DNA from 3 places in the Rhizobium sp. H4 genome. Region 2 is predicted to be linked to each of the others. Evidence: riboswitches for the same ligand, from Rfam matches in the RefSeq annotation. Region 2 holds a riboswitch; each other region holds the start of a gene.
The links. Region 2 has a riboswitch for thiamine pyrophosphate ahead of C4N04_RS23360 (ABC transporter permease). Riboswitches for the same ligand answer to the same signal wherever they lie in the genome.
Positions count from the first base shown of each region.

Region 1: another riboswitch for thiamine pyrophosphate. It lies ahead of thiC (phosphomethylpyrimidine synthase ThiC); the one in region 2 lies ahead of C4N04_RS23360 (ABC transporter permease).
Region 3: another riboswitch for thiamine pyrophosphate. It lies ahead of thiM (hydroxyethylthiazole kinase); the one in region 2 lies ahead of C4N04_RS23360 (ABC transporter permease).

Region 1 is NZ_PSOW01000013.1:27,410-34,423, forward strand. It holds gene C4N04_RS20265 (thiamine phosphate synthase) at 1-100, opposite strand, end outside; gene C4N04_RS20270 (thiazole synthase) at 97-870, opposite strand; gene thiS (sulfur carrier protein ThiS) at 872-1,069, opposite strand; gene thiO (glycine oxidase ThiO) at 1,066-2,049, opposite strand; gene thiC (phosphomethylpyrimidine synthase ThiC) at 2,052-3,884, opposite strand; TPP riboswitch at 3,980-4,111, opposite strand; gene C4N04_RS20290 (glycerophosphodiester phosphodiesterase family protein) at 4,284-5,042, opposite strand; gene C4N04_RS20295 (ABC transporter permease) at 5,069-5,950, opposite strand; gene C4N04_RS20300 (ABC transporter permease) at 5,964-6,890, opposite strand; gene C4N04_RS20305 (ABC transporter ATP-binding protein) at 6,901-7,014, opposite strand, start outside.
Region 2 is NZ_PSOW01000016.1:84,873-91,886, forward strand. It holds gene C4N04_RS23345 (acyltransferase) at 1-666, opposite strand, end outside; gene C4N04_RS23350 (ABC transporter substrate-binding protein) at 755-1,765, opposite strand; gene C4N04_RS23355 (ABC transporter ATP-binding protein) at 1,833-2,645, opposite strand; gene C4N04_RS23360 (ABC transporter permease) at 2,642-3,448, opposite strand; TPP riboswitch at 3,651-3,764, opposite strand; gene soxR (redox-sensitive transcriptional activator SoxR) at 4,089-4,559, shown strand; gene C4N04_RS23370 (SDR family oxidoreductase) at 4,676-5,446, shown strand; gene C4N04_RS23375 (metalloregulator ArsR/SmtB family transcription factor) at 5,549-5,890, shown strand; gene C4N04_RS23380 (LysR family transcriptional regulator) at 5,967-6,860, shown strand; gene C4N04_RS23385 (formate dehydrogenase subunit gamma) at 6,989-7,014, shown strand, end outside.
Region 3 is NZ_PSOW01000004.1:248,952-255,965, forward strand. It holds gene C4N04_RS08125 (glycoside hydrolase family 3 N-terminal domain-containing protein) at 1-281, opposite strand, end outside; gene C4N04_RS08130 (hypothetical protein) at 306-602, opposite strand; gene thiD (bifunctional hydroxymethylpyrimidine kinase/phosphomethylpyrimidine kinase) at 1,050-1,883, opposite strand; gene thiE (thiamine phosphate synthase) at 1,880-2,515, opposite strand; gene thiM (hydroxyethylthiazole kinase) at 2,512-3,315, opposite strand; TPP riboswitch at 3,357-3,453, opposite strand; gene C4N04_RS08150 (DUF1349 domain-containing protein) at 3,549-4,133, opposite strand; gene C4N04_RS08155 (ABC transporter substrate-binding protein) at 4,360-5,886, shown strand; gene C4N04_RS08160 (ABC transporter permease) at 6,094-7,014, shown strand, end outside.

The DNA.
Region 1 (7,014 bases), on a different contig from region 2:
GGTCCTTGATGCGCAGCTGGACGAGTTTGACGCCGAGCGGCACCAGACGCTCGATCCATTCGGCGCTGTCGACGATAAGATAGAAGGGGTCGAGCTTCATGAAAAGACGGCCTTTCCGATGACGGGAGTAGAAGGAACGGCCATGTCGCGCGGCTCCAGCGGCACGGCGTCATTCGTGAGGCGGCCGGCATCGATGGCAAGTGCGAAGGCCTCGGCCATGGCGGCAGGGTCGCCTGCGCCGGCAACGGCAGTATTGAGAAGAACGGCGTCGTAACCGTACTCCATGACGGCGGCGGCATGCGACGGGCGGCCGATGCCGGCATCGACAATGAGTGGCATGTCAGGAAAATGTGCTCGGAATGCCCGCAGCGCCATTGGGTTTACCGGTCCCATGGCGGAGCCGATCGGCGCGCACCAGGGCATAAGAACGCGGCAGCCGGCGTCCAGCAGCCTTTCGGCGACGACAAGATCGTCGGTCGTATAAGGGAAGACCTGAAAGCCCTCGCCGGTGAGGATGCCCGCCGCCTCGACGAGGCCGAAGACGTCGGGCTGCAGTGTATCGTGATGACCGATCACTTCAAGCTTGATCCAGTCGGTGCCGAAGACTTCGCGCGCCATCTTTGCCGTCAGCACCGCCTCCTGCACGCTGTGGCATCCGGCGGTATTCGGCAGCACGCGTACGCCGAGCTCGCGGATCAGCTCGAAGAAGGCGCCACCCGCCTTGCCGCCGGCGGCCTCGCGCCGAAGCGAGACGGTGACAATTTCGGCCTTCGAGCGTCTCACGGCTTCTGCAAGGACGGCGGGTGACGGGTAGCGGGCGGTGCCGAGCAGCAGGCGCGAGTGGACTTCAACATCATAAAGTTTCAGCATCTCAGCCTCCTTGCATCGGTGAGAGAATTTCGATGCGGTCGCCTTCGCCGAGCCTGAAATCGGCGCGGTCCTCGCGGTGCACCAGCTCGCCATTGACGGCAGTTGCCAGCCAGCCGCCTTCGTAGTCCAGAGCGAGAAGCAGGTCTGCGAGCGTCGCGGCCGCGACCTGCTGTTCCTCGCCATTGATGATGAAGGTCATGACGCCCTCCTTTCCGGTTGTCCTTGTTCTGTGAGAAGACGCCGCGCCACCTCGCCGGCCATCGCCGGCGCCAGCAGAAAGCCGTGGCGATAGAGGCCGTTGACATGGAGGGTGGATCCCTCCTGTGTCACACGCGGCAGATTGTCGGGATAAGCGGGGCGCACGCCTGCGCCGGTTTCCGTGACCCGTGCCTCGCCAAAGGCGGGATGCATCGCATAGGCGGCGTTCAGCAACTCCATCAGCGAACGCGCGGTAACCGGGCCGGCATCGTCGCTTTCGATCATCGTCGCGCCGACCATGAAGCGGTTTTTCTCGCGCGGCACGATGTAGATCGGGTGGCGGGGATGCAGCAGGCGGACGGGGCGGGAGAGACTGAGCTCGCTTGTTTCGAGGCAGAGCATCTCACCTCGAACACCGCGCAATCCGGGCAGCCGGCCGATCTGGGCGGCACCGGTGCAGTCGATCACCCAGTTATAATCGACATCCGCTTCGCCGGGCTCGCCGAACGTCAGGCGCATACGGGCATCCTCAAGTCCTGCTGCCAAGGCCGAGAGCGCCTGTCGCGGATCGAGATGCGCTTCCTGCCGGAAGAACAGCGCCCTGCGGAAGCGGCCGGCGAGATCAGGCTCCAGTGCTACGATCGCCGCCTCGTCCAGCCATTCCCATCCACTTGTCCGGCGGGAAAAGCGGTCGAGCTCGCTGGCATCGCGCCCGCCCGCCACGACAAGCGTTCCCCGGCGTTTGACATGACCCGGCAATGCCGCCTCCCACCAATCGGCGGCCAGCCGGCCGAGCGTCAGCACCGGCTCCTCCGCGCTCTCCCGTTCGCACCACGGGGCCAGCATGCCGCCGGCAAAGCCGGAAGCGCCGGCGCCGACCTCGCCCGCCTGATCAGCGACGCTGACCCTGAAACCGTGCCGATAGAGCTGCCACGCAACGGTGAGGCCGGCAACGCCGGCCCCCTTGACGAGAACGCGCATTGTCATTCTCCGGCGGGCGTTTTCGTCGCCTCTGCGACCGGCACGTAGAGATCGCCGCCATCGCGGTACTTGGCCGCCATCGCTTCCAATCCCTCTTTCTGAGCTTCGGCGCGAATGTCGTGGGAAATTCGCATGGAGCAGAATTTCGGGCCGCACATCGAGCAGAAATGCGCCACCTTGTGCGCCTCCTTCGGCAGGGTCTCGTCGTGGAAGGAACGCGCCGTATCCGGGTCGAGGGAGAGGTTGAACTGGTCCTCCCAGCGGAATTCGAAGCGCGCCCGCGACAGCGCATCGTCGCGGATGCGGGCGGCCGGATGCCCCTTGGCAAGATCGGCAGCATGCGCTGCGATCTTGTAGGTGATGACGCCGGTCTTGACGTCGCTGCGGTCGGGCAGCCCCAGATGCTCCTTCGGCGTGACGTAGCAGAGCATGGCTGTGCCGAACCAGCCGATCATGGCTGCGCCGATGCCGGAGGTGATGTGATCATAGCCCGGCGCGATGTCGGTCGTCAGCGGTCCGAGCGTATAGAAGGGCGCTTCGCCGCAGACCTTGAGCTGCTTGTCCATATTCTCTTTGATCTTGTGCATCGGCACATGGCCGGGGCCTTCGATCATCACCTGGCAGTCCTTCGCCCAGGCAATCCTTGTCAGCTCGCCAAGCGTTTCCAGCTCGGCAAATTGTGCTGGGTCATTGGCATCCGCGATCGACCCCGGACGCAAACCGTCGCCGAGCGAGAAGAAGACGTCATAGGCACGGCAGATGTCGCAGATTTCCTCAAAATGCTCGTAGAGGAAACTCTCCTTGTGGTGATGCAGACACCACTTGGCCATGATCGAGCCGCCGCGTGAGACGATGCCGGTGACGCGATTGACGGTGAGCGGGATATAGGCCAGCCGCACGCCGGCATGGATGGTGAAATAATCGACGCCCTGCTCGGCCTGTTCGATCAGCGTATCCCGATAGACTTCCCAGGTCAGATCTTCGGCAATGCCGTTGACCTTTTCGAGCGCCTGGTAAAGCGGAACAGTGCCGATCGGAACCGGCGAATTGCGAATGATCCACTCCCGGATGTTGTGAATGTTGCGGCCGGTGGAAAGGTCCATGACCGTGTCGGCGCCCCAGCGGATCGCCCAGACCATCTTCTCCACCTCTTCCGCCATTGACGAGGTGACCGCCGAATTGCCGATATTGGCGTTGATCTTCACGAGGAAGTTCCGGCCGATGATCATCGGTTCGGTCTCGGGGTGGTTGATATTGGCGGGGATGATCGCCCTGCCCTCGGCGACTTCCCGGCGCACGAATTCGGGCGTCACGAAATCCGGAACATGCGCGCCGAAGCTCTCGCCGTCGCGCGCGAGCGCCTCCTTCGCGGCCTGCCGGCCGAGGTTTTCGCGGATCGCGATGAACTCCATTTCCGGGGTGATAATGCCGGCACGCGCATAGGCGAGCTGGGTGACGGCGCGGCCGGCCTTTGCCTTAAGCGGCGTGTTGCGAATGGGAAATTCCGGCGTCAGCCGCTCGCCCGTGGCAAAACCATTGTCTTCAGGCTTCACCACACGGCCTTCATAGGCTTCGACGTCGCCGCGCGCCCTAACCCAGGCCTCGCGCAAACGCGGCAGCCCGGCGTCGATGGAGACCACATGGGCCGGATCGGTATAGGGGCCGGAGGAATCATAGACCGTAACCGGCGGCTCGCCGGAGGTCGGGTGAAGGCTGATTTCGCGCATCGGCACGCGCAGATCCGGATAGAGGGTTCCGGGTTTGACGATCTTGGTCGAGGCCGGAAGCGAGCCGGTGGTGACGACGGGGGTAAGCTGGGGTGCAACAATATTCATGGATGAGGCTCCAAGGTTTGACGTTTGGAGACCCAGTTCCAGTGTTGGAATGATGGAAGGACGCCTTGCGCGACAAAGCGAAAATCCGCCCAACAGCCGCAGCGTCCGCACCGTCCCTACGCCAGTATGAACTGGATCAGGTTCAACGGGTCACTGCGCCACAATCGGCAAAGCCGAATCGTCTAGCAGAATCTCAGCCCCTTGCCGGGACACCCCTGGTGAATGTTCGCCATCAAAGACCGCAGCGGCGCTTGTGTCAAGCCACGGCTGATGTGTTCTCGTCCAGCCCTTGAATTCTGGGCAACCCCGCGAAGCGATGAGTCGCAGGGAGGAACCGTTTCATCTTGGCTGGCGACTCGCCGCTTTTGAAGCCGGCACAAGATCGCTTACAATCCGCGGCTAGGCCGGTTCGAATTGCGATCGAATTTCAGAGCGAAGGCGGAGCGCCAGGTCGGGGCTGTCGGAGGTCAGGTGGCCGATTCCACGCTTCAGCCAGGCGCGGATCAGCGTTTCATCGTTCAGCGTCCAGGCGCAGAGCCGTTCCAATGGAAGCTTCTGCCTGATGAGCGGCCATTCCGCCGCCATCAGCTCGTGATGAATGGCGACGATATCGACGAGACCATCGACCCTTTCGAGAAAGGCCCGCAATCCGCCCTGCTTCGCAGCCCATTCAGCATTCACAGAGACGAGGCGGGCGATATTTGGCGCCGCACGGCGGCACTCCTCAAGAAGAGGAACGTCGAACGAGGTTAAATGGCAGCGTGCGGCAAGACCGAAGCCTTCAATTTCGGCGGCGACTTTTTCGACGATGCCGGGATAAGGCCGCCCCTTTTCATCTGATTTGATCTCCACATGGAGCTGCTTGTCGCCACCGGTGACGAGCACCGAGAGCACGTCCGCAAGCGTTGGCACAGTGTCATCGGAGCCTTCAAGATGGGTCTCGCCACGCAACTCCGGCGTCAGCGCACGAACCGGCCCGGTTTTGTCCGTCGTGCGATCCAGCGTCGCATCGTGGATGACGACCAGCTCGCCAGAATTGGTGAGGTGTACGTCGAATTCCACTGCATCGATCTCGAGCGCAAGAACGTTTCGGAAGCCCGTCAATGAGTTTTCGGGCCATAGGTTGCGGGCGCCGCGATGGCCGGTGATCTTGTTCATGGAGTTCTCCTCAAAAATGAGACGGATCAGCGAAGAGTGGGATCAAGCTTGTCGCGCAGCCAGTCGCCGACCAGCGAGATCGCAAGCGTGGTCATCATGATCACGAAGGCCGGCGCCAGCATGATCCAGGGTGCGCGCGTCAGGTACTCGCGGCCAAAGCCAACCATGTTGCCCAGGCTGGTCTCCGGCGGCTGCACGCCGAGACCGAGGAAGGAAAGCCCGCTTTCCATCAGAATGATCTCCGGGAAGGTGAGCGTCATCGAGACGATCAGCGTCGAGGCGACGTTCGGCAGGATATGGTTGATGTAGACGCGCGCCGGCCTCGCTCCGAGCTGGACGACGGCGGCAGCATAGCCCTGCGCGCTTGCCGAGATCGCGAGCCCGCGGGCGATGCGGGCATAACGTTCCCAGCCGTAAAAGCCCATCAGGCCGATCAGCAGCGGCATCGAAGAACCGAAGAACGCAAGAACCGCGAGCGACATGATGAGGAAGGGCAATGCCGCCTGGAAATCAGCGAGCACAAGCACAAGATGCTCGACCGCGCCGCGGAACTTCGCAGCAGCAAAGCCAAGCGCCGTGCCGAAGACGGCCGAGATGATCGTGGCGCCGAAGGCGATGGCAAGCGAGACCCGGATCGACTGAAGGAGCCGGGAGAGGACGTCGCGGCCAAGCTCGTCGGTTCCGAGCAGATGGGCGGGATTGCCCGGCTGCGACAGGCGGCTGCGCAAATCCATGGCGGTGATGCCGTAAGGGCGGATCATATCGGCGCAGAATGCTACGAACACCATGGCCGCAAGCCAGCCGATGGCGAATGCGACGGAGAAAGGCACGCGCCGCAACTGTCTGATGAAGCGGATGAGGATGGATACTTCGGACGATCGCGGGCGGGCGGTGTCGGTGACGCTCATGCCGGGCCTCCTGTCAATGGGCGCTTTGGCTGCGAAGCCGCGGATCGAGCCAGCCATAGAGCAGATCGACGATGAGGTTTGACGCGACCATGGCGGCGGCGACCATCAGCAGGATGCATTGGACGACAGCGAGATCGCGATTGGACACGGAGACGACCAGCAGGCGGCCGATGCCAGGCCATGAGAAGATCGATTCCACTACGACTGCACCGGCGATCAACGAACCGACCATGAATCCGACGATCGTGACGATCGGCACTGCCGCGTTCGGCAAAGCGTGGCGCCAGACGACGTCCGGCCACTTCATGCCTTTGGCGGATGCCGTGCGGATATAGGGCTGGCTCATCACTTCGATCATCGCGCTGCGCGAGAAGCGCGCGAGAATGCCGATTCCGCCGATGCTCAGCGTCAGTGTCGGCAGGATGCCGTGCTGCCAGGTGTCCTGCCCACCGGAGGGCAAAACGCCGAGGGTGATGGAGAAGATCAGCACCAACAGCAGCCCCATGACGAAGGAAGGGATAGTGAAACCGAAAATTGCCGCCAGGATGACGCCCCGGTCGACCGTGCTCTGGCGGTGAAGGGCGGCGTAGACGCCGGCCGGAATCCCGATCACCAGCTTGAGCAGAAGCGCCGGCACGGTGAGCTGCAATGTCGCCGGAATGCGTTCGATCACCAGCTGGATGGCGGAGGCCTTGTCGCGCATGGAGACGCCGAAATCGCCGGTGAAAATCGATTTTATATAGGCAATGTACTGGATCCACAGCGGCTGATCGAGACCCCAGGCTTTGCGGAAGGCATCGACCGATTCCTGCGGAACATCCGGGCCGAGCATGACCTGGGCCGGATCGCCGGACATGCGCAACACGACGAAAGCAAAGGTCAGCACCGCGAGAATTGTCACAAGGGCACGAAAAAGACGGATGAGAGCGAAACGCAGCATGGCTTTCCCCTTACGCGGCGACCGGCTGGCCTGCGCCGGCGACCATGTGGCAGGCCGCGCTCCGGCCTTGCGCAACCTCTCGAAGCAGCGGCGCGCTTGTGCGGCAGATATCAGCCACCAGGGG
Region 2 (7,014 bases):
CCATTCCTTCGCCCCGCCCTGCAGGCCATAGGCCCAGCCCCGCCCGATGTCGTCCAGCGCGAAGAACCTGAGGATCGCCAGATGGGCAATGAGGACGACGGCAATGACGCAGAGCCAGGCGGAACGGGCCAGCAACCGGCGCTGCCGCAGCCGCGGCAGGCGAAACAAGAGGAAAAAGCAGCCCGGCAGGAGCACATAGCTGGTGACCTCGAAGGGGATGGACCAGAGCGGTCCGTCGGCTTCGACAGGGAAAAACGTGCGCCAATGCCATTGGCTCATGAACAGCATTCCGGAAACATAGCGGATTGCAAGCTCCGGTGTCAGCGGCACGGCAAGCAGCGTCAGGCTGACCATAAAGCCGACGGTGGCGGCGACCCAGAAGCCGGGGGCAATCCGCGCCGCCCTGCGGATGGTATAGCTGGCAAGGCTCGGCATGTCGCTGCCGGCATCGAGCGCGCGCCAGAAAGGCCGGGCCAGAAGAAAGCCGCTGAGCACGAAGAAAATGGCGACGCCGAAATTGCCGAAGCGGAGAATATGCGCCGCCGGTGCCAATTCATCGGGAATTCGGCGCATATCCAGCCGGAGCGCGAGATGATGAGCAAGCACCAGCAGGCAGGCCGTCGCGCGCAGAAAGTCCGCTCCGGCTAGCCTCTCCTGTGGTCGCATGTCGTTCCTCACCCTGCCCGATCCGGCTCAAACCGCACCAAGCAAAAGCTTGCCGTGGAACCCCGCCTCGGGCAAGGCCGGGATGGGTTCAGCCGAGAAGTTCGTTGGTATAATAGGTGGAAAAGTCCGGCTTCTCCTTGAGCTTTGCGCCATTCGCATCGACCAGGATGCCGTTCTCGAGCAGGAAGGCGCCGATGGCATCGGCCTTCGCCGGATCGATTGTGCCGATCACGCCGGCCTCGGATTTGAGGAAATGCCCATCGATCAATGCCTTCTGGGACGCCTTTACCAGTTCCGTATTCATCAGTGCGCCATTGCTGTTCGAAATCAGCAGTTCGCAGGCTTCGTCGGGATGGTCGACGGAGTAGGCATAACCCTGGCGCGTCGCCTGGATAAAGGCGCGGGCGTGTTCCCGGCTGGCCGAGAGATAGGCGTCGCTGGAGACGATGACCGTCGTTTGCTCGTCGGGAATACCGTAATCGGAATAGTGGAAGCGGCCGATCTTGCGGTTTTCCAGTTCGGCGGCGATGCCTTCCCAGGTGTAGATCTCCAGCGTGAAATCGATCGAGCCATTGTCCAGCGCCTCGTAGGCGGAGGTGCCGAGGGTAACGGTTTTGACGTCGCCCGTGCCGCCGTCATTGCGGATCATCGCGGAGACCAGCGCGCTCTCCCAGGTGCCGCCGAAGCCGCCATAGGTCTTGCCGTCGAGATCCTTTGGGCGCTTGATGTCGTCGCGTCCGCCCTTGTAGATCAGGCGCGCGGTTTCGGTCTGGACGACGCCATAGACCATCTTCACGTCACCGCCGCCGGCGCGCTGCGTCATGGCCTCGATCTCGCTACTAATGCCGAAATCGGCAACCCCGTTCGACACCAGCGTGCCGGCGCTGGTATCGGTAAAGGGTAGAATTTCGACATCGAGTCCGGCGGCCGCATAGAAGCCCTTCGCCTTGGCGACATAGATGCCGATATGGTTGGTGTTGGGCGTCCAGTCTAGCGCAATGCGAACCTTTGCCGGCGCTGACTGGGCGTAGGCGGTGCGGCCGGCGAGGCTTGTCGCGAGGGCGGCGAGGATCGTCTGTCGACGGGTGAGAAGCAGCATGGTGACCTCCTCAGGTCTCTAGAGCATAATGCCGAAAAGGTGAGCGGTCTTCGGACAACGTCATGCTCTAACTCTTTAAATCAGAACGGGATTCGGAATTTGGGCCGACCGGCCTAAAATCATCCTGTTCTAGCGGATGAAGCAGGGTTTGCAGGATTTCGGTCTCGATCGCCTGGGCCGCCGGCGAGCCGAGATCGGCGATGCTTCTCGGGCGGGGCAGGGGAACGCGGAATTGGCGGATGATACGCGCCGGGCGGGCCGATAGCACGTAGATCCGGTCGGAGAGGAATACCGCCTCGCGAACATCGTGGGTGATCAACAAGGCCGTCCAGCGATGTTGCGTCCACATGCCCTGCAGCCATTCCTGGATCTGCATGCGTGTCAGCGCGTCCAGCGCGCCGAAAGGCTCGTCGAGGAGCAGCACGTCCTGGCTCTGGACGACGGTGCGCAACAGCGCGGCGCGCTGGCGCATGCCGCCGGAAAGTTCGGCGGGATAATGGTGTTCGAAGCCGGCAAGGCCGAAGTGCTCGAACAGCGGCGCCACCGTGGCGCGGGCGGCGCGGCGGCTCATGCCGCGCACCTCCAGGCCGAGTGCGGCATTGTCGATGATCCGGCGCCAGGGCATCAGCGCATCGCGTTGCGGCATGAAGGCGAAGGAATGCGGCGTCTGTTCGAGGGGCGCGCCCTTGAACAGCAGGGCGCCGGAATCGGGTCGCAGCGCCTGGGTCAGCAATCGAAGCACCGTCGATTTTCCGGAGCCGGAGGGGCCGACGATCGAAACGAACTCGCCGCTTGCGACCGCGAGCGAAATATCGCCGAGCACCTGCATGCCGTCGAAGGTTTTCGAAATCTTACGCAGTTCGACCAGTTCATCGGTCATCGGCGGCGCTCCCCGGACGGTTGCCAGGGCATGACGAGACGCTCGATCATCAGCGTCACTGCGAAGAGGCAGAGTGTCAGCACGGCGCTGACGACGACGGCGGCGAGGACGAGATCCGGCCGGAAATTGTTCTTGGCGTTGAGGATATAGATGCCGAGGCCGCGCGCGGCTCCCGCATATTCGGCAAAGATCGCGCCAACGACGGCATAGGTGATCGAGATCCTGAGGCCGGCGAAAAAATAGGGCAGCGAGGAGGGAAGCCGGGCCAGGCGGAAAATGCGCCAGCGGCTTGCCTTCATCGAGTTCAAGAGTTCAGCGATGTCGCGGTCGGTCGCCTCATAACCCTGCAGCAGGGCGACGAGCAGCGGGAAGAAGGTGACGAGCGCTACCAACAATATCTTCGGCAACAGGCCGAATCCGAACCAGAGAACGACGAGCGGCGCGATCGCCACCAGCGGCAGGGTCTGGCTGCCAATGAAGATCGGCAGCAACGCCCGGCGCATGGAGGGCATGAAATCCATCAGGATCGACGAGACGAAAGCGAAGGCGAGCGACAGGGCGAAGCCGCCGAGTGTGGCGCCGAGCGTCGGCCAGGTGTTTGCTATTAACGCTTCGCGGTTCAGCCAGCCTTGGGTAAGGATACGCGAAGGTGCTGGCAGGATGGATGGTTTGATGCCGGAAAGATCGACATAAAGTTCCCATGCGGCCAGAAAGACAAAACCGGCGAGCAGGGCCGGGATCGCCCGGTACAGGCCGGCACCGAGCGCGGCAACACGCGAATCCGATGGTGGTGGCGATGTCATCAACGTCGATTTCAGGCTTTCGTCCGGCTGCATGAGTCTTCAAATCGGAATCGATCCAAGGTCATGCAGCAATTCAAAGCGCCGCAGCCTCCTTTGCGCGCTTGATTAGTCGCGCGGCGGCGCAGATACGCAAACCTGTCGAAGACATCGAGAATGGTGCCGGGGAAGCCGCCGGACATCGGCCAGGGTGACACTTGTGCGCTCGGAAACATCTGAACCTCGCTCCGCTGGCATTACCCAGATCAGCTTTGAAGGGTCCGGAGGCTTGCGCTTCTCATCTCAGCCCCGGCGACACGGAGCTCCCCTGTGATTTCGGCGAAAACTATCATCCAGGTTTTCTTACCGCAACCGCAAAATCACGATCCCGTTCGTCCGGTCGGAACCGAACCGCAGACGCGAAAAAACACCCGGACGGAGTTCTGTCCGGGTGTTTTCCGAGGTTCCGTACCTGCCGGGAACGGAACCCGAGCTCGTCTTGGGCGGCTCTCTATTGCAGGACGCGGCCGGTGCGAGGGCCGCAAATGCCGGCGCCATGATTTCGGCCTGTTATCGCCTGGTGATCGCGCGTCGCTTCTTCCTGCTTTACGACCGGTGGAGTAGGCCTTATAAAACCTCAACTAATATTGAGGTCAAGAGGGTGATGGATACGATTTCTGCAACGCCGCTCGGCAGGCTTCTGACGGTTGGCGAAGTGGCGGAACGCAGTGGTCTTGCCGTTTCGGCGCTGCATTTCTATGAGGCCAAGGGGCTGATCTCCAGCATCCGTACACGCGGCAATCAGCGGCGCTACGGACGTGACGTGCTTCGCCGGCTCGGCATCATCAAAGTGGCGCAGCGTGTCGGCATTCCGCTCTTAGAAATCCAGACGGCGTTCGCCTCTCTGCCGCAGGGGCGCACACCGACGGTTGCCGACTGGCAGACGCTGTCGGCGCGCTGGAAGAATGAACTCGACGAGCGAATCAGACGGCTCAGCCTGCTGCGCGACCGCCTGACCGGCTGCATCGGCTGCGGCTGCCTGTCGATCGAGAGCTGTCCGTTGCGCAATCCCTGCGATCGGCTTGGCGAAGAAGGGCCGGGTGCGCGGCTACTGGAGAACGAGAACGAAAGCTGAGCTTTCCCGAGGTCTCCGGCGGAAAGATCGGTGCATGCCTTTCTTTCGGCCGGCGCGCTCATATGTTAAGGGCGAAGGGCGCAACCGGCGGCATTGTCCGCGAGGAGGACGGCTTCGTGTTCCATCCGAGACTATTCGAAAATCGCAATGTCGTCGTCACCGGCGCCGGCCGGGGTATCGGCCTCGAGGTGGCCCGCCAGTTCCTGGATTGCGGCGCGAAGGTGATCGTCCATACCGGCCGCAAACCTGGACGGGATCTGCCGGATTTCCTGCTGACGGCCGAATCGGAAAGACGGGCGCTGTTGCTGCACGCCGATTTCACCGCCGCCGGCGGCGCCGCGCAATTTGCGGAGGACGCTCTCGCCTTCTTCGACAAGGTGCATGTGCTCGTCAACAATGCCGGCACCATGCTCGGCCGTTTTCCGGCTGCGACGCTGACGGACGCAGATTATGAAGCGATCGTGCGGCTGAACCAGACGTCGGTGGTGGCGTTGACCCGGGCGCTGTTGCCGGCATTGAAGGCGGCCGAAGGCGCGGCCATCGTCAACACCGTTTCGATTTCAGCGCTGACCGGCGGCAGTCCCGGTTCTTCGGTCTATTCGGCCTCGAAAGCCTTCGTTTCCACCTATTCCAAGGCGCTTGCCCGTGAGCTGGCGCCGGATGGCATCCGGGTCAATTGCGTCTCGCCGGGAACGATCGAGACGGATTTCCATGAGCGCTATTCCTCCCGCGAAAAGCTGGAGCAGACGAAGAAGACCATACCTTTACAGCGGCTCGGCACGGCGGAGGATTGTGCTCCCGCCTATCTCTTTCTGGCCGCCCCTTTGCTTTCGGGCTACATCACCGGTCAGGTGATCGAGATCAATGGCGGTCAGCTTATCTGCTGATTTGCTTGGACTTTTTTTGGCATTTCGTTACTTTGGAATAATTCGCTTGTGTGAATATGCTATTGTACTGATCTACCTCAGTGCTTCCTTCCGAGATACCGAATGCCGTTGCCCAAACCCGAGCCGGGGATGTCCGGCCAGGACTTGCACAAACTCGCTGGAAAAGCCCACGAGGCGAGCGATCTGCTGAAAGCGCTGGCGCACCAGACCCGACTTCTGATTCTCTGCATATTAGCGAATGAGGAGCGGACGGTCGGTGAAATCGAGACTATTCTCGGCATTCAACAGGCAATGGTCTCGCAGCAGCTCGCGCGCCTGAGGCTTGTAGGTCTGGTCAATACGCGCCGCGAAGGCAGGCTGGTTTATTACAGCATCGGCGATCTCAGTGTGCTCGCCTTCCTCGAATCATTGTTCGATCTTTTTCCGGCTGCCGAAAACGGTTAAGCATGTCGCGTAGCGCGGCGGCTGCGCACGAGGATGGGCTGGATCCGGATGACCTCACGCCGGATCGGGAGACCGGATGATCGACAAGCTGGAATTCTTCATCGCCCTTGCCAATGAAAAGCATTTCGGCCGCGCCGCGGAGGAATGCGGGATCTCGCAGCCGACGCTCTCGGCCGCCATCCGCCAGCTGGAGGATCAGCTCGGCGTCATGCTGGTGCAGCGCGGGTCGCGATATCAGGGGCTGACGCCGGAGGGGCAGCGCGTGCTCGAATGGGCGCGGCGCATCGTCGGCGATGCCCGCACCATGCGCGAGGAAATGCGCGCGGCGCGGCGCGGTCTTTCCGGCCACATTCGTCTCGCCGCCATCCCGACGGCCCTCGCCATGCTTTCGCGCATCACCACGCCCTTTCAGGAACGACATCCGGGCGTCACCTTCTCGATCGTCTCGCGCAATTCGCTGCAGGTGCTGAGCATGCTCGAAAATCTCGAGATCGATGCCGGTATCACCTATCTTGAAAATGAGCCGCTCGGACGTGTCACCAGTGTTCCCCTCTATGCCGAGCGTTATCACCTGATCACGGCTGCGGGCAGCCCGCTGTCCGATCGCGACAACGTGACCTGGAAGGAGGTCGGCGATCTTCGGCTTTGTCTATTGACCGCCGACATGCAGAACCGACGCATCATCAACCGGCACCTGACGGAAGCGGGGGCCACAGTGCATCCGACACTCGAATCCAACTCGATGATCGTGCTGTTCTCGCATGTCAGAACCGGACGTTGGGCCAGCATCATGCCGCGCAACGTCGCGAAATCATTTGGATTCCCAATTGAAATCCGAATGATTCCGATTGTTGAGCCGGAGGCCCACCATCTGGTCGGCCTCGTCGCGCCCTATCGCGAGCCGTTCACGCCGCTCGTGTCGGCCTTGCTGCATGAAGCGCGAGTGCTCGTGCAGGATGAAGAGCTCTGATAGGAAAAATCTATCGATCCACGAGATAGCTTTATTGATCGCCGCCGGCTTCCTTGAGATGCTGGGCGACGAATGGCCTCGGCTGGGGAGGGCGCCATTCCGCAACCAGCGGCTGGGAGGGCTGCCCTATGACCATTCATATCGCCGAAGGCGA
Region 3 (7,014 bases), on a different contig from region 2:
GCCAGTTCGGCAAACTGGCCGAAGCTGCGGAAGAGCGGCCAGGGGCCGGCATCGAGATGCTGGACGCGGCCGCCTTCCTGGTCGGTAAAGACAGGCGCATCGTCGCGGCCGACGGCTTCACGGAAGCGTTCGATCAGCCGCTTGGTCTGCTCCGGCTCGCGCTGATTGCGCCGGCCGACGAAGAGGCCGAGCGGATTGGTCTCGCGAAAGAGCGCAAATTCATCATCCGAAAGAACCGGATTAGGAAGGCCGACAAAAAGGGCGAGCGGGGTCGAGGACAAGTCTAGTACTCCGGTATCAGATGGTCATTGCGGCATGCTTCTCAGCATGCCTTCGTAGATGCCCTTGTCGGGGGCCGGGATGGTGATGGCGCCTGCGGTCCTGGCGTAAAAATCGATGGGACCGGCATCGCCGATGAAGGCATAGGCATGGCCGACCGAGACCTCGCTTGCCCAGTTCTCGCTGAACCGTTCGCGAACCCAGTTGACGACGAGATGCAGTTCCGGGGGGAGTGCCGGGCGGATGGCGGCGCCGACGTTGTCGGCTCTCTGTTTCAGGTCGGCAAGCTTTGCGGAATACAGGCTCACAAGCAGGTCTGGCACCCCGACATTCCTCCTGCAATTCCGTAGTTACGGAATATATATCCCTCTTATGTCATAGACTTGGCCATCTCGTCGGGCTTGTCAACAGGGTTTTTCAGAAGGTCAAAGCGGCTGCCTCCCGTGATAGCTGTGACTTCAACGCAAAGTAGGCGACGAACAAAAAACGGCCCAGGATGGACGGGCCGTTTCAAACTGCTGACAAAGTGGGTCAGCTCCTCTTCGTCATGCTCGCATAAGGCCACGGCCGTCTGGTTGGCGTCCGTAGCTGCCCCTCACCCTAACCCTCTCCCCGTAAACGGGGCGAGGGGACGTGCCCTGCGAGAGGCAGAGAGGAACGGAGAGGCTGCGGCTATCCCCCTTCGCCCGTTTACGGGGGGCCGAAGGACGGGTCGAGACCCGTGGTTCGACCCCGGTCGGTGCCGGCAGGCGGATGAGGGGCGGCTGCCTTCATTCGCCGTCTTTCCAAAGCGCATGAAAATGCTGCACCGGACCGTGGCCGGAGCCGACGCTGAGATTTCCGGCCGCCGCGACCGCGCCGGCAAGATAATCCTTGGCAATCGAAACGGCCTGCCGCGCCGAGGCGCCCTTGGCAAGCTCGGCCGCCAGCGCGCTCGACAGTGTGCATCCGGTGCCGTGGGTGTTCTTGGTCGGCACCCGCTGGGCTTCGAACCAGTGCAGGCCATCGGCGGCGGCCAGCACGTCGGGGCTTTCGTCGCAGTCGAGATGGCCGCCCTTGACCAGCACGGCGGCCGGGCCGAGTGCGCGCAGCTGTTCGGCCTGCGCCGCCATGTCAGCCCGGCTCGTCGCGACCGGCTGGTGCAGCAGCGCGGCGGCCTCCGGCAGGTTCGGCGTCAAAAGCGTGGCGAGCGGCAGCAGCCGGAGGGTCAGCACGTCGACCGCTTCGGGCGCGAGCAGGGCGGCACCGCCTTTGGCGATCATGACGGGATCGAGGACGACAGGAATGCCGCGTCCGTTGGCTGTTGCTGCGGCCAGAGCTTTAGAAAGTGCGGCGGCGACGGCCTCGGCGATCTCGGCATTGGCGATCATGCCGATCTTGACCGCATCGACGCGCACATCGGCAAAGACGGCAGCGATCTGGTCGGCGACGAATGGAGGCGGCACCAGATGCACGCCGGTGACCCCTTGGGTGTTCTGCGCCGTCAGCGCGGTCAGCACCGCCATGCCGTAGACGCCGCGGGCGGAAAAGGCCTTGAGATCGGCCTGGATGCCGGCGCCGCCCGAGGGATCGGAGCCGGCGATGGAAAGAACGTTGCGGATCATGCCGGAACCTTTCGAATTTCTGCAGCTATGCGGCGCGTGGCCGCTTCCGGGTCCGGCGTGCCGCAGATGGCGGAGACGACGGCAAGCCCCTTGGCGCCGGCAGCAAAGACTTCGGCCACATGATCCGCCTTCAGCCCGCCGATGGCGACGGACGTCACTGGCGAGAGCTGCACCAGTCTGGCGAGACCATCAAAGCCGATCGGCTGCTTGTGGTCGGCCTTGGTTGGCGTCGCAAACACCGGGCCGACGCCCGTATAATCGACGAGACCCGGATCGACGGCGGCGGCGAGCGCCTCGGTTTCGACCGAGAGGCCGAGGATCATGTCGGGACCGATCATCTCCCGCGCGGCGCGCGCGTTCAGGTCCTCCTGGCCGATATGCAACCCGTCGGCGCCGATGGCGATCGCCGCCTCGACATCGTCATTGACGATGAGACGGGCGCCGGTGCCACCGAGCGCCATTCTCAAGGCGCGGCCGGTCTCGATCATCTTCGAAGTGCCGGCTCTTTTGTCGCGCAGTTGCACCATTGTCGCGCCGCCGGCAACGGCAAGCCGGGCGGTCTCGACCATGCCGATCGGGGCGCAGAGATCCGGATCGAGCACGAGATAGAGCGAAAGGTCGAAAGCCTTCATGCAATCGATACCCTGGCTCTCGCATCCAGCGCTTCGCCGTCGAGCGCGGCCAGCGCATCGAGGAAGCGCCAGGCGAACGAGCCGGGGCCGGCCGCCCCGAGTGCGGCATCTTCGCCAGCGACGGCAAAGGTTGCGAGCGCTGCGACCGTCGCGCCGAACAGATCCTCGGGCGCGGTGGCGGCAAAGGCGCCGATAAGGCAGGTCAGTGAGCAGCCGAGCGCGGTCACCTGCGGCATCAGCACCGATCCGCCCTTGATGCGCACGGCTCTTTCGCCATCGGTCACGAAATCGACGGCGCCGGTGACGGCGACGATGGCCTGCTGCCGCTCCGCGAGCCGACGGGCCGAATCTTCCGCCTGCTCGACCGGATCGCGGCTGTCGACGCCCTGGCCGCGGCTTTCCCCGCCGGCAAGCGCGATGATCTCGGAAGCATTGCCGCGGATGATCGTGGGCTTCAGCGCCAGCAGATCGGTGACTGCTTGGCGGCGAAAGGCGGTGGCATAATGCGCCACCGGATCGAGCACCCAGGGTTTGCCGGCTGAGGCTGCCGCCTTGGCCGCCGCCTGCATGCCGTCGAGCCATTGCGTCGACAGCGTGCCGATATTGACGGTCAGCGCGCTCGCGATGCCGGCGAATTCGCCGGCTTCCTCAGCCGCATGCACCATGGCGGGCGAAGCGCCTGAGGCAAGCAGGACATTGGCCGCGACGTTCATGGCGACATAATTGGTGATGCAGTGGACGAGCGGCGGCTTCTCCCGCATCGCCTCCAGCATGGCTCCCGAGGTGGTCTTGCTCTGCATGGCGCCCCTTTCAGGCGGGGCAGGCGCGGGGCGCGTCGACGGCGATGCCCCGAGCGACTCCCTCCGCCGGCATTATCCGGTTCAGGTTCGAAGGGTTCTTCTCAGCCCGCCTGTCGACGAACGCCCCTGTCTCTCATCCCGCTCTTTTTCGCAGAGAACGACGCGGCTGTCATCCCGAAAATAGCGTTCCGCCTGCCTTCCGACAAATCTGGTTGAACGCATCACAGCGTTCCTCAACTTAAATCATGCAGATCCGTCGTAATTGCCGGCCCGATCGAAAACTCCGAAAAACGCACCGTCAACCCGCTTCGCTCCGGCGTGCACGCGGTCGGCCCAACCTCGTATCGGCCGGCAGCGGGGAAGGGCGCTAACCGCAGTAGCGGCCAGCGGCTGCCGTCGCGGGAGGCCTGGATACGCAGGGCGCCGCCTGCGAGGGTGACGCGGATGCGGAAATCTTTGAGTTCCTTGAAAGGCTGCGACACCGACCAGTCGGACCTGCCGTCGGTGACGACGGTGCTCAGGAAGGCCTCGCCGTCGGTGAATTCGACGCCTGTCTTGACCCAGCGTTTTTCGTCGAGGCGCACCATCAGGCCGGCCTGGTCGTAAAGGGTGCGGAACTCGCCTTGTACGCGGATCTGCGCGGTGAAGCTCTCGGTCGTCGGGAAGGCGAGGAAGTGGCCGCTGTCGCGGGTGAAGCCGTAATAGGTTTCCCGCCAGAAATCGGTCTTTTCGCCTGTTGTCAGCGTCAGGCCGGTTGCGTCGGCGTGCCAGCTTTCCGGTTCGTTCCGCCATTTTCCGTCGTTGAAATCGATGCTCATTCCATCCTCGCTCTATTGAAGCCGTGGCGCTGCCGATTCTTCACGCTCGCATAATGCGCGAGCTTCGGGCAGGCGGCTAGCCGCACACGCGGTTCGGTGCTGTTTGCCGCTGCGACCTCGTCTCACGACATAATCCACGGCTTCCGCTTGACACGATCATTTCATCTCTTATTCTGTTACAAAAACATGAATTACATAATTGTGGAACTTAACCGGGAGCTCTCATATGAAAACGCTTGTCGCATTCCTGCTCGGCACTGCGCTCGTCGCCCTGCCTTCGACCTTGCTTGCTGAGGAAAAGGGCGGCGTCATCAATGTCGCGACGATCGGCGAGCCGCCGACGCTCGATCCGATGTCGTCGACGGCCGATCTCGTCGGCATCGTCACGCAGCATATTTTCGAAACGCTCTACACCTTCGACAAGAGCTGGAACGTGACGCCGCTTCTGGCCGAAAGCCTGCCCGAGATCAGCGCCGACGGCAAAACCTATACGATCAAGCTCAGGGCCGGCATCAAGTTCCACGACAATAGCGACATGACGTCCGAGGATGTCGTCGCCTCGCTGAACCGCTGGATGAAGATCGCCTCGCGCGGCAAGCAGGTGGCGGGCTTCATCGACAAGATCGCGGCTGCCGATCCGGCGACCGTGACCATCACGCTGAAGCAGCCCTATGCGCCGCTGACCTCGCTGCTCGCCTTCAACAATTCGGCGGCGATCATCATCCCGTCGGAAAAGCAGGACGAGCCGATGAAGGAGTTCATCGGCACCGGCCCCTATATGCTGAAGGAGCGCAAGGCCGACCAATATATCCAGCTCGTCCGCTTCGACGGATACAAGTCGCGCGAAGGCGACAGCAATGGTTATGGCGGCGCCCGCCGTCAGTATCTCGACGAAATCCGCTTCGTGCCGGTGCCGGATCCGAATACCCGCGTCGAGGCCGCCGTTTCCGGCCAGTACGATTATGTCGATTCGATCCCGGTCGAATCCTACGACAAGCTGAAGGCCTCGACCGCCTCGCAGCCGGTCATGCTCAAGCCCTTCGGTTATCCAGTTTTCGTCTTCAACACGAAGGAAGGTGTTGCCGGGAATGTCGAGGTTCGCAAGGCGATCCGCCAGGCGCTCAGCATGGAAGACATGCTGGCCGCCGCCTTCGGCAGCACGGATTTCTATGCGCTCGACGGCGCCATCTATCCGAAGACCTTTTCCTGGTCGACCGATGCCGGCGCCGAAGGCGCCTACAATGTCGCCGATCCGGAAGGGGCGGCGGCTGCCGCCAAGAAGGCCGGATACAATGGCGAGCCGATCCGCATCCTGACCAGCCGCCAGTACGAATTCCATTACAAGATGGCGCAGGTCGCCGCCGAATATCTGAAGCTTGCCGGCTTCACCGTCGATATGCAGGTGGTGGATTGGGCGACGCTGACGCAGCGCCGTACCGATCCGAAGCTCTGGGATATCTACATCACCCACAGCCCGTTCCTGCCGGAGCCGGCGCTGATCGGCTCGCTCTCGACCAGCTCGCCCGGCTGGTGGGATACGCCGGCCCGCAAGGCCGCCGTCGATGCCTTCACCTCCGAAGTCGATCCGAAGAAGCGTGTCGCACTCTGGGCCGATGTCCAGAAGGCCGTTTATGCCGATGCGCCCTTCATGAAGATCGGCGATTTCAACGCGGTTTCGGCGAAATCGGTCAAGCTCGAAGGCGTCGATCCGGCTCCGTGGCCGTATTTCTGGAACGCTTCGATCAAGAAGTGATGGAGTGATTTCGGTGGCCGCCAGTTGCTCCCTCATTCCTGTGGTTGTCACAGGAATCCAGCCACGGCGCTTCTGCGCCGTGATTGACCCTTATCCGATCAAAGAGTCTTTCGCGCCCAAGGACTTGGGCGCGCTGGATTCCTGTGACAAGCACAGGAATGAGGGAAGGTGGATGCTGCGCGAACCAAGCCGAGGAGCAAAGTTCGGATGATCCGCTACATCCTCCAGCGCCTGTTCGGCATGATCGTCGTGATGTTTCTCGTCGTCACGATCGTCTTCGTCATCGTGCGGGTGACGCCGGGGGATCCGGCCGCGGTCATGCTCGGGCCGGATGCGACGCCGCAGGATATTGCCGATCTGAGAAGCAGGCTCGGCCTCGATCAGTCGCTCGGCCTGCAATATGTCTATTATATCGGCCAGCTGCTGAAGGGCGATCTCGGCCAGTCGATCTTCCTCAACATGCCGGTCACGTCGGCTCTGCTCGACCGCGCCGAGCCGACCTTTTTCCTGACGCTGTTTTCCCTTGCCATCGCCAGCATCATTGCGCTGCCGATCGGTATCTATGCCGCCTATCGGCGCGGCTCCTTCGTCGACCAGGCGGCAACGACGCTGGCCATGTTTGCCGCCAGCATTCCAAGCTTCTGGCTTGGTCTCATCCTGATGCAGTTCTTCGCCGTCAGGCTCAATCTCTTCCCTGTTTCGGGCTATGGCGGCCCCGGCTCGACCTTTGCCGACCGCATGTATCATCTGACACTGCCGGCCTTTGCGCTCGGTATCGTCTCTTCGGCGCTGATCCTGCGCTTCACCCGCGCCTCGATGCTCGATGTGCTCGGCGATGATTATATCCGTACGGCCCGCGCCAAGGGGCTGATCGAGCGCAAGGTCATCCTCAAGCACGCGCTGAAGAACGCGTTGATCCCGATCCTGACGGTGCTCGGCCTGACGGCGGCCGTATTGATGTCCGGCGCCGTCGTCACCGAGACCGTCTTCGGTCTGCCGGGCGTCGGCAATCTCGTCGTCTCGGCGGTGCTGCGCCGCGACTATCCCGTCATCCAGGGGGCGCTGCTCGTCATCGCCGCCCTCTACGTGCTGATCAATTTTGCGATCGACATGCTCTATCTGCTGGTC